One region of the Streptomyces sp. NPDC089424 genome, then DNA from elsewhere that is predicted to be linked to it. Evidence: riboswitches for the same ligand, from Rfam matches in the RefSeq annotation. Region 1 holds a riboswitch; the other holds the start of a gene.

Region 1 (4,985 bases):
ACGGCCTCCAGGATCGTCGCCGGTCCGGCACCGGAGTCCACGATCGTGCGGAGGTCCTCCATCAGCGTGTTGAACCGCTTGACGGCGTTCGTGGAGCGCGCGGCCATGCCGTACGCCTCGTCGACCCGCTTGAGCGCCTGCGGGAAGCTGATCTTCTCGCGCTGGGAGAGCGCGTCGATCATGGCTTCCGCCCGGTCCCCGATGCCCCGCTTGGGGACGTTGAGGATCCGGCGCAGCGGCACCGAGTCCTCCGGGTTGGCGAGCACCCGCAGGTAGGCCAGGACGTCCCTGACCTCCTTGCGCTCGTAGAAGCGGACGCCGCCGACGACCTTGTAGGGCAGTCCGACGCGGATGAAGATCTCCTCGAAGACGCGGGACTGGGCGTTCGTGCGGTAGAAGACCGCGACGTCGCCCGCCTTGGCGTCGCCGGCGTCCGTCAGACGGTCTATCTCGTCGGCGACGAACTGCGCCTCGTCGTGCTCGGAGTCGGCGACGTAGCCGGTGATGCGCGCGCCCGTGCCGGCGTTGGTCCACAGGTTCTTGGGGCGGCGGGACTCGTTGCGCTCGATGACGGCGTTGGCGGCGGAGAGGATCGTCTGGGTGGAGCGGTAGTTCTGCTCCAGCAGGATCGTCGTCGCGTTCGGGTAGTCCTCCTCGAACTGGAGGATGTTGCGGATGGTCGCGCCGCGGAAGGCGTAGATCGACTGGTCCGCGTCGCCCACCACGCACAGCTCGGCGGGCGGCAGGTCGTCCGGGCCGGGCGGTACGTCGGCGTCCTCGGGGGCGCGCTCGCCGGTGCCGACGAGCTCGCGCACGAGGGCGTACTGGGCGTGGTTGGTGTCCTGGTACTCGTCGACCAGGACGTGCCGGAAGCGGCGGCGGTAGTGCTCGGCGACGTCCGGGAAGGCGCGGAGCAGGTTGACCGTCGTCATGATCAGGTCGTCGAAGTCGAGGGCGTTGGCCTCGCGCAGGCGTGACTGGTACAGCGCGTAGGCCTGGGCGAGGGTCTTCTCGAAGCCGTCGGTGGCCTGGGCGGCGAAGTCCTCCTCGTCGATCAGCTCGTTCTTGAGGTTGCTGATCTTGGCGCTGAAGGACTTGGGCGGGTAGCGCTTGGGGTCGAGGTCCAGGTCGCGGCAGACCAGGGACATCAGGCGCTTGCTGTCGGCGGCGTCGTAGATCGAGAAGGACGACGTGAAACCGAGCTTCTTGGACTCCCGGCGCAGGATGCGCACGCAGGCGCTGTGGAAGGTCATCACCCACATCGCGCCCGCCCGGGGGCCGACCAGCCGCTCGACGCGGTCCTTCATCTCGCCCGCGGCCTTGTTGGTGAAGGTGATCGCGAGGATCTGGCCGGGGTGCACCCCGCGCTCGGCGAGGAGGTGGGCGATGCGGTGGGTGAGGACACGCGTCTTGCCGGAACCCGCGCCCGCCACGATGAGCAGGGGGGACCCGGCGTGGACGACGGCGGCGCGCTGGTTGTCGTTCAGCCCCTCCAGGAGCGTGGCGGCGTCCAGGGCGGGGCGCGGGGCGCCGTCGCGGTAGTAGGCGTCACGGTCCGGGGGCGCGTCGAACTTCCCGCCGAACAGATCGTCCGGCAGCGACTCCGGAGCGTGATCGTCCTCGGGCGGCGGCGGAGGCTCCTCGTGGGCCCGTGGGGCCTGGAGGTCCGCCAGGAAGCTGTCGTCAAAGAGGCTGCTCATCGCTCTCCGAGTCTAGGGCGCCCCACCGACAACCCGCTGCCGCCCCGGAAACATCCCGGGCCCCGGGGCCGACGGCCACCGCGGCCCCGGCCCGCCACCGCCCGGCCCGCCGTCACCAGGACCTCTGCGCCGACCAGCGCTCACGGTCCGAACACGGCCTCACGCGGCGCGTGACCACTGACTGAAGGTCACGAAAATGTATCGGGCATATCACCCACCAACCTTCACACGGGCCACACGAGTTGGCTACGGTGCCGGACAGGCCGCACGACTCTTACCGGCGAACGTCGCCGGGCCGCGCGGCCTCCGCCGAGTCCGATGCGCCCAAGGCAGCCGGAGCCGGGGACCCACCGAACTTGGGGTGAATCGACCCATATCCCTCCGGGGAGCGGGTCGTAGGGCAACCCTTCCGAACCACCCGCCCGAACCCGACAGCTAACCCGGTAGGCGGCAGATGGAAGGAGTCGCCTCCTTTGGCGTCGCACCGCAAGTCGCGCCCCACCGGCGCGCGGGTGGCAGGCATACGCACACCGGCCCTCGCCACCGCTGCCCTGACCTCCGTGGCCCTGCTCTCCCAGACCGCCCATGCCGAGCCCTCGGCCGACGACAAGCCGAGCCTCGAGGAGGTCGAGAAGAAGGTCGACGATCTCTACCGACAGGCGGAGTCGGCGACCGAGAAGTACAACGCGGCCAAGGAGAAGACCGCGAAACAGCGCAAGCGCGTCGACACCCTCCTGGACGACGTCGCCCAGCGCACCCAGAAGCTGAACGAGGCGCGTGAGGAACTGGGGACGTACGCGGCCGCCCAGTACCGCACCGGGGCCTCCGTCCCCGACACCGCCACCTTCCTGCTCGCCGACTCCCCGCAGGACTACTTCGACCAGAACCAGCTGATGGGCCGTCTGACCAACCGCCAGAAGGGCGCGGTCGACGAGTACTTCAGCGAGCAGTCGGCGACGATGAAGAAGCGCCAGGAGGCCACACGGAGCCTGGAGACGCTCACCGAGTCGCAGAGCGATCTGCAGTCGGCCAAGGCCACCGTCCAGAAGAAGCTCGCCGACGCGCGGCAGCTGCTGTCGGACCTGACCGCCGAGGAGAAGGCCCGCCTCGCGGCGATCGAGAAGAAGAAGCAGGAGGAGGCCGAGCGCAAGGCCGCCGAGCTCGCCCGGCAGCAGGCGGAGGAGCAGCGGCGCCAGGAGGCGGCCCAGCAGGAGCAGGAGTCCTCGGGCGCCGCTTCCCCGGGCGCCGGTTCCTCGACCGGCACGGGCACCGATACCGGCTCCGGCGACTCCGCCTCGGACACCGGGTACGCCACCAAGGCGGAGAAGGCGCTCGCCTTCGCCCGCGCGCAGATCGGCAAGCCGTACGTCTGGGGCGCCACCGGACCCGAGTCCTACGACTGCTCGGGCCTCACCCAGGCCGCGTGGAAGGCCGCCGACGTCACCCTCCCGCGCACCACCTACGACCAGGTCGACGCCGGCACGACGGTCTCCGTCACCGCCGCCCAGCCGGGCGACCTGATCTTCTTCTACGACGACGTCACCCACGTCGGCCTGTACATCGGCAACGGCATGATGATCCACGCCCCGAAGCCCGGCGCGTACGTCCGCGAGGAGTCCGTCTACTACGACGGCGAGTCCTCCATCCACAGCGTCGTCCGCCCGGCCTGACACCGGCACGGCGAGGCGGTCGCGGAGGCGGCCGAAGGGCACACGCGCGCGTGCGGCGGTTTCCGCGGCACGCGCGCGTGGGGCGGGCGTCAGGTCCAGAGCACGGCGATGAAGACGTTCGCCGCGGTCAGCAGTCCCACCAGGCCGAACATGTCTTTGTCGACCTTCTCGTCGTCCCGTTTCACGTAGACCAGGCCGAGGATCACGATCAGCAGCGCCAGCTTCACGCCGATCTTGATGTTGTCGACGGGCTGGTCGTCCGCCTGGTTGAGGCCTACCAGGATCACGCCGGTGACCAGCATGGTCACTGCGCCGTGCAGCATCGCCGGGACGAATCGCGCGGTGCCCTGGCCCATCGCCTTCATCTGGGTCAGGAAGCCACCGAGGAGGGCGGCGATGCCGATGATGTGCAGGCCGACGAAGAGGTGGATGAGTACGTCCATGGGGCCGGAGCCTAATCAGGAGGGGCGCGCCCGCCCCACACCGGGCTGCCTCACACCGGGCTCCCCTACATGCGGCCTCCCGACACCGGGCCACCTGGCACCGGCCCGCCCTGGCGCAATGCGTCTGCATATATGCGCCCCATAGCAGCCCCGCGCTCCCGCCCGGCCCGGAATCGCCGCATCGGTCATCGCGCCGCGTGAAGGAGTCGGCGCCGAATCGCGCGCCCGATCACATACGGTCACCCGGCGTTCCCCTGACGTCACTTCCGCACAAGACGTCACCACAGCGACACGCCCGGGTTTAGCGTCCTCCACCAGGTGACCGGCTCCCCACCGCCGCCCCAGGCCAGAGGCGGCAGCCGGACACCACCGCCGAGAAGGTCCGGCGGCGCCCCGCATCCCCTGTGCGGGGCGCCGCCGGACGCGTCAGCCGCCCCGGCGCGGTCGTACGTCCACCCGGTGGCCGTACGGACCGGCGGTCGCCCGAGTCGTACGAAAGGACGTGCAGTCCACGTGGCAGCCCACCGCAAGCCCCGACCACGCTCGGCCCACGGCACCAAGGCCCGCACGGCGGCGACGATCGCCCTCGCGGGCGCGGCGACCGCGACGGGCCTCGACGGGATCGGCCACGCCGAGCCCCAGCTGACGCCGGAGCAGGTCAAGGCCAAGGTGGACAAGCTGTACCAGGAGGCGGAGGTCGCCACCGAGAAGTACAACGGCGTGCAGGAGGAGGCCCGGGCGGCACGCAAACGGCTGGGCGGCCTCCAGGACGAGGCGGCCCGCAAGGAGGAGCGGCTCAACTCGGCCCGGGACGCGCTCGGTTCGTACGCGGCCGCCCAGTACCGCGACGGCGGCCTGGACCCCGCGCTGCAACTGGCCCTCTCCGACGACCCGGACCGGTATCTCGACGGCGCCGCCTTCGCCGAGCGCGCCGGTGACCGGCAGGCGGCCGCCGTCACACGCGTCCGCCGGCAGCTGCGGGAGATCGAGCAACTGCGCGGCGCCGCCCGCGTCGAACTGGCCTCCCTCCAGTCCCGGCAGGCCGAGCTGAACCGGCACAAGAGGACCGTCACCGGCAAGCTGGACGAGGCGCGGCGGTTACTGTCCCGGCTGACCGCCGAGGAGCGGGCGCGCTTCGCCGAGGGCGACGGCACGGACCGCGCCTCGCGCGC
Region 2 (4,985 bases), on a different contig from region 1:
AGGAGCGGCGCCGGGCGCCCCGGGGTACGCGCTGTGCGGGTTCCGACGCGCCCCGGGCCGGACACGGAGCCGGCGGCACAGAGGGGCAGGTTTGCAGAGTCCGCCTGACCCGCGAGGGCGGTAAGACGGTGTCCATCGAACTGCCCTGGACGGTCCCGGCCCGCCTGCAGGAGCCGTAGCGCTTCGGGGGCAGAGGCGCGGGGATCCGGCGAGGAGCGGCGCCGGGCGCTCCGGGGTACGCGCCGTGCGGGCTCCGACGCCCCGCGGGCCGGACACAGACCTGGCAGCACGAAGGGGCACGTTCGCAGAGTCCGCCTGACCCGCGAGGGCGGCAAGACGGTGTCCATCGAACTGCCCTGGACGGTCCCGGCCCGCCTGGGCGGCCAGCAGGAGCCGTAGCTCTTCGGGGGCAGAGACGCGGGGATCCGGCGAGGAGCGGCGCCGGGCGCTCCGGGGTACGCGCTGTGCGCTCCGACGCGCCGCGGGCCGGACACGGAGCCGGCGGCACGGACGGGCACGTTGCGGCGTCACGGCGGTCGCGGAGGGCCGGAGCCGGGCGGGACTGCCGGGCTCGGGCGGGCCGGCGCGGGCCCTCGTCGTCCAGGGCGACCCGGCGGCAGCCCTCGGTGCGAGTCCGCGTCGCCCCGGGCCCTGTGCCCGCCCGACGGCGCCACGGGCCCCAGCCGGGGCTCCTGTGCCGTAGCCCCGCACGGCGGGACGCCCGTGCCCCGGAGGGCGTCACGGGCGGCGGGACGCCCGTGCCCCGGAGGGCGTCACGGGCGTCCCGCGGGTCGTTCTCGGCGCGAACCCGCCGACGCGTCGTGCCGAGCCCGCGTCACGGGCGGGGCGGCGGCGTCCCCTCCGGGCGCCGCCACCGCCACCCGGGGGTCACTTGACCCGGCCGTACCAGACGCTCTTGGTCCAGATCTTCTGGAGCCGCACCACGTCCCCGGTCTTCGGGGCGTGCCAGATCTTCCCCTTCCCGGCGTAGATCCCCACGTGGTAGACGTTCGACCCGGAGTGGAAGAACACGAGGTCGCCGGCCTTGCGGCTCCTGGCCCCGATGTGGCGGGTCTTGTTGTACTGCTGGGCGGCCGTGCGGGGCAGCTTCTTGCCCGCCTTCTTGAACGAGTACAGGGTCAGCCCGGAGCAGTCGAACCTGCGCGGCCCGGTGGCGCCCCACCTGTAGGGGGCGCCCTTCTTCGAGGCGGCGATCTGGAGTGCCTTCGTCGCCGTCGTGGCGGCCGCGGCCTCGGAGGCGAGGCCCGGAGCCACGACGGAGCCGCCCACCGCGGCGAGGGTGAGGGCCGAGGCCGTACCGGCACGGGCCATCAGCGACGGGACACGATTGAGCGCGGTCATGCGCAACCCTTCGTCAGCCGCCTGTGAAGGATGACCTGTCGGATTCGGGCTGGCGAAGTAGCCCGGCCGCGTTGCCACGGCTTCACCCCAAGGGACGCTCGGAGATTGCGCTCCGGCGACCCGTCGTGCTTGGGTCCTCCACTCCTGCCGATCCACTCCTGTCGACCGGTCATCCGGGCGGCGGCAGGACTCGGCGTCCGCCCGGACCGCCCCGCCGCGGCGGCGGGGGCTTGTCGTCAGTCAGGGATCTTGACTCACGGAAGTCCGAAAATCCCAACGCAATCGGGGATTTGTGGCGTTACTCACCACTCACCCGTTCGGGTGGACATCCCCCTGTTCGAACCGGTGTCAAGGGCGCCACGCCACCCCGGACCAGCGACGGAAGGCCTCATCACGCCCCGAGGCAGGTCGCGTTGCGCAACCGCAAGGGCACCGAAAAAGGAGGGGGAAGTCATCCGGACGGCGGTAGCCCTTTTGGTCCGTTTCAACTCCCGGCCGCACGAACCGTCATGACACCCGGTGACCCGGGACGGCGGCGGGTGGATCGGTCCTGCCGCACCTGTCGGAGCGCGGTGCAACGGCGTCGGCGCGCACAAGTGGCGCTCCATGACGATCTCCGCGCACCGGCGCCTTGGCGGGCGCGCGGTCCACGACTCGGTCGCCGTCGCACGCCGTGCCGGCCGACACGGTCCGGCTGACCGGCCGTCACCCGATCGGCCGGGACGCGAAGAGGCCGTGCGCCCCGTCCGCTACAGCGGGGCGCACGGCCGGTCCGTGGTCAGAGTGCCGGCGCGGGCTCCCGCTCGGCCACGACCTCGCGCGCCGCCCCGGTACGGGACTTCAGCGCGCTGCCCAGCAGTACCGCGCCGAGCCCGATCGCGGCCCACCAGGTGAGGGTGAGAGCCGGGCCGAGGGAGGCCGCGCCGTCGAAGTACGACACCGAGCGCAGCAGCGTCGTCCCCGCGCCCGGCGGCAGCCACTGGCCGATCGTCCCGGCGGGCTCGGGCAGCATCTGCGGCGCCGACGCCGCCCCCGAGAGCGGGTTGCCGAACAGCATCAGCGTGCCGCCAGCGACGGCGATCCCGGCGCGGCCCACCAGGGCGGCTAGCCCCGCGACGGCGCCGCTCACCGCCAGCGTGGACAGCCCGAGGACGGCGGCCTCGGCCCACCAGTTCCCGGTGAGGACCCCCAGCCAGCTGTGCGCGATCGCGGCGGCGCCGACGCCGACCAGCGCGGACGCGCCCACCAGTGCGGTCACCGCCCGGATCCCGCGCAGCCCCCGCACGGAGACGGCCGCGCCCGCCGCGATCCCGCCCAGCGCCAGCGGCAGCACGCTCGCGGCAAGTGCGGCGCCCCGCGGGTCGGTCTCCGGGGCGGCCACCACGTCCACCGTCCGCGGCGGGGTGCCGTCGGCGGACATCGCCTGCTGGAGCAGTTGCGCGACCACCGGGCCGGCGGCCGAGGCGGTCAGCAGCTCGGGACCCTGGGCGGTGACGACGACGGCGCCGTACACCGTCCGGTCCTCGACGGCCTCGCGGGCGGCGGCCTCGTCGGCGTACCGGTGGACCTCGAAGGCGCCCGGATGCCGTGCCAGCTGCCGCTCGACCTGCGCGGTGGCGGTGGCCGGACCCGCGACACCGAGCGGCAGGTCGTGCGGCGCGGTCCGGGCGGCCGGCCAGGCGAAGGCCCACAGCGCGAGCGCCGCCACGAGCGGGACGAGGACGACGACCGCGACGACCTGCCGGGCGCCGGGTCGGGTGGGCTGCGTGCCGGTTGGCGTGGACATGGAGTTCCCCCTAGGGTGGACGCCTCAAAAAGAAGGATCGTTCGTTTTTGGCTTCACCACCGTGCGCCGAAGGGCGTGCCCTTGTCAAGAAAGAATGTTCGTTCTACATTCGGGACATGGCTCGTGTATCCCAGGAACACCTCGACGCCCGCCGCCGGCAGATCCTCGACGGCGCCGCCGTCTGCTTCGCCCGCAACGGCTTCCACGCCACGTCGATGCAGGACGTGCTCAAGGAGGTGAACCTCTCCGCGGGCGCCGTCTACCGCTACTTCAGCGGCAAGGAGGAGCTGATCGCGGCGATCGTCGCCGAGGTGCTCGGCTCGGTCCGCGCGGCCTTCGAGGAGGCGGCGCGCCAGAGCCCGCCCCCGCCGCCGGACGAGCTCGTCGCGGCGGTCCTCGGACGGACGCTCGCCGCCCGGGAGAACCTCACCGTGGACGGCCGGCCCGCCTTCCCGCGGCTGGTCATCCAGGTGTGGGCGGAGACCCTGCGCAACGAGGACCTGAGGGCCGTCCTCGGCGAGGGGTACGCCTCGGTGCGCGCGGCCTGGGCGCGGATCGTCGAGAGCTACCAGAGCGCCGGCATGATGTCGCGGGACGTCGAACCGGACCGTGTGGCCCGCACGATGATCGCCGCCGTGATCGGCTTCCTCGCGCAGCAGTCCCTCTTCGGGCCCGCCCCGGTCGAGGTCCTCCGCGACGGACTGCGCGCGCTGATGGGCATGCGGGACCAGGCAGCCGCGGCCCCTGGGTCACAGTTCGGTTAACGTGCCCGAAACGCACGCCAACTAGCGTGCCCCTCCACGCCGTCGGGGAGTCCGGCCGGTGGCGGCGGCAACCGGGCCCCGCACGGCCCGGAGCGAGGATGTGAGGTGGCACGTGCAACTGACCCCGCACGAGCAGGAGAGACTGCTGATCCACCTGGCGGCGGACGTGGCCGAGAAGCGCCGCGCCCGCGGGCTGAGACTGAACCACCCCGAGGCCGTCGCCCTCATCACCTCACACATTCTCGAAGGCGCACGCGACGGCCGCACGGTCGCCGAACTCATGGCCTCCGGACGGAAACTGCTCACCCGGGACGACGTCATGGACGGCATCCCCGAGATGATCCACGACGTGCAGGTCGAGGCGACCTTCCCGGACGGCACGAAACTCGTCACCGTCCACGACCCGATCGTGTGAGGCGGCCGCGATGATCCCCGGAGAGATCCTCTTCGCCGACGGCCCGATCGCCTACAACCAGGGCCGCGAGGTCACCCGCCTCACCGTGCTCAACGCGGCCGACCGGCCCGTCCAGGTCGGCTCCCACTACCACTTCGCCGAGGCCAACCCCGGCCTGGAGTTCGACCGCGCCGCGGCGCGCGGCAAGCGGCTCGACATCGCCGCGGGCACCGCCGTGCGCTTCGAGCCGGGCATCCCCGTCGACGTCGCACTCGTCCCGCTCGCCGGTGCCCGCGTGGTGATCGGTCTGCGCGGGGAGACCGGAGGTGCCCTCGATGCCTGAGATCTCGCGCGCCGCCTACGCCGACCTGTTCGGCCCGACGACCGGTGACCGCATCCGGCTCGCCGACACGGATCTGCTGATCGAGATCGAGGAGGACCGCAGCGGCGGGCCCGGACGCGCCGGTGACGAGGCGGTGTTCGGCGGCGGCAAGGTCATCCGCGAGTCCATGGGGCAGTCGCGTGCCACGCGCGCGGACGGCACGCCCGACACCGTCGTCACGGGCGCCGTGATCGTCGACCACTGGGGGATCGTCAAGGCCGACGTCGGCATCCGCGACGGCCGGATCACCGGGATCGGCAAGGCGGGCAACCCCGACACCATGGACGGGGTGCATCC

What was found. Region 1 has a riboswitch for cyclic di-AMP ahead of ACIP2X_RS32375 (NlpC/P60 family protein). Riboswitches for the same ligand answer to the same signal wherever they lie in the genome.
Region 2: another riboswitch for cyclic di-AMP. It lies ahead of ACIP2X_RS14300 (C40 family peptidase); the one in region 1 lies ahead of ACIP2X_RS32375 (NlpC/P60 family protein).

The regions. Positions count from the first base shown of each region.
Region 1 covers NZ_JBIVHU010000009.1:288,471-293,455, reverse strand. Annotated here, with positions in the region: gene pcrA (DNA helicase PcrA) at 1-1,700, opposite strand, end outside; cyclic di-AMP (ydaO/yuaA leader) riboswitch at 2,012-2,166, shown strand; gene ACIP2X_RS32375 (NlpC/P60 family protein) at 2,174-3,370, shown strand; gene ACIP2X_RS32370 (hypothetical protein) at 3,460-3,813, opposite strand; gene ACIP2X_RS32365 (NlpC/P60 family protein) at 4,327-4,985, shown strand, end outside.
Region 2 covers NZ_JBIVHU010000002.1:1,501,755-1,506,739, reverse strand. Annotated here, with positions in the region: gene ACIP2X_RS14300 (C40 family peptidase) at 889-1,362, opposite strand; cyclic di-AMP (ydaO/yuaA leader) riboswitch at 1,366-1,568, opposite strand; gene ACIP2X_RS14295 (ABC transporter permease) at 2,141-3,148, opposite strand; gene ACIP2X_RS14290 (TetR/AcrR family transcriptional regulator) at 3,265-3,912, shown strand; gene ACIP2X_RS14285 (urease subunit gamma) at 4,025-4,327, shown strand; gene ACIP2X_RS14280 (urease subunit beta) at 4,338-4,649, shown strand; gene ACIP2X_RS14275 (urease subunit alpha) at 4,642-4,985, shown strand, end outside.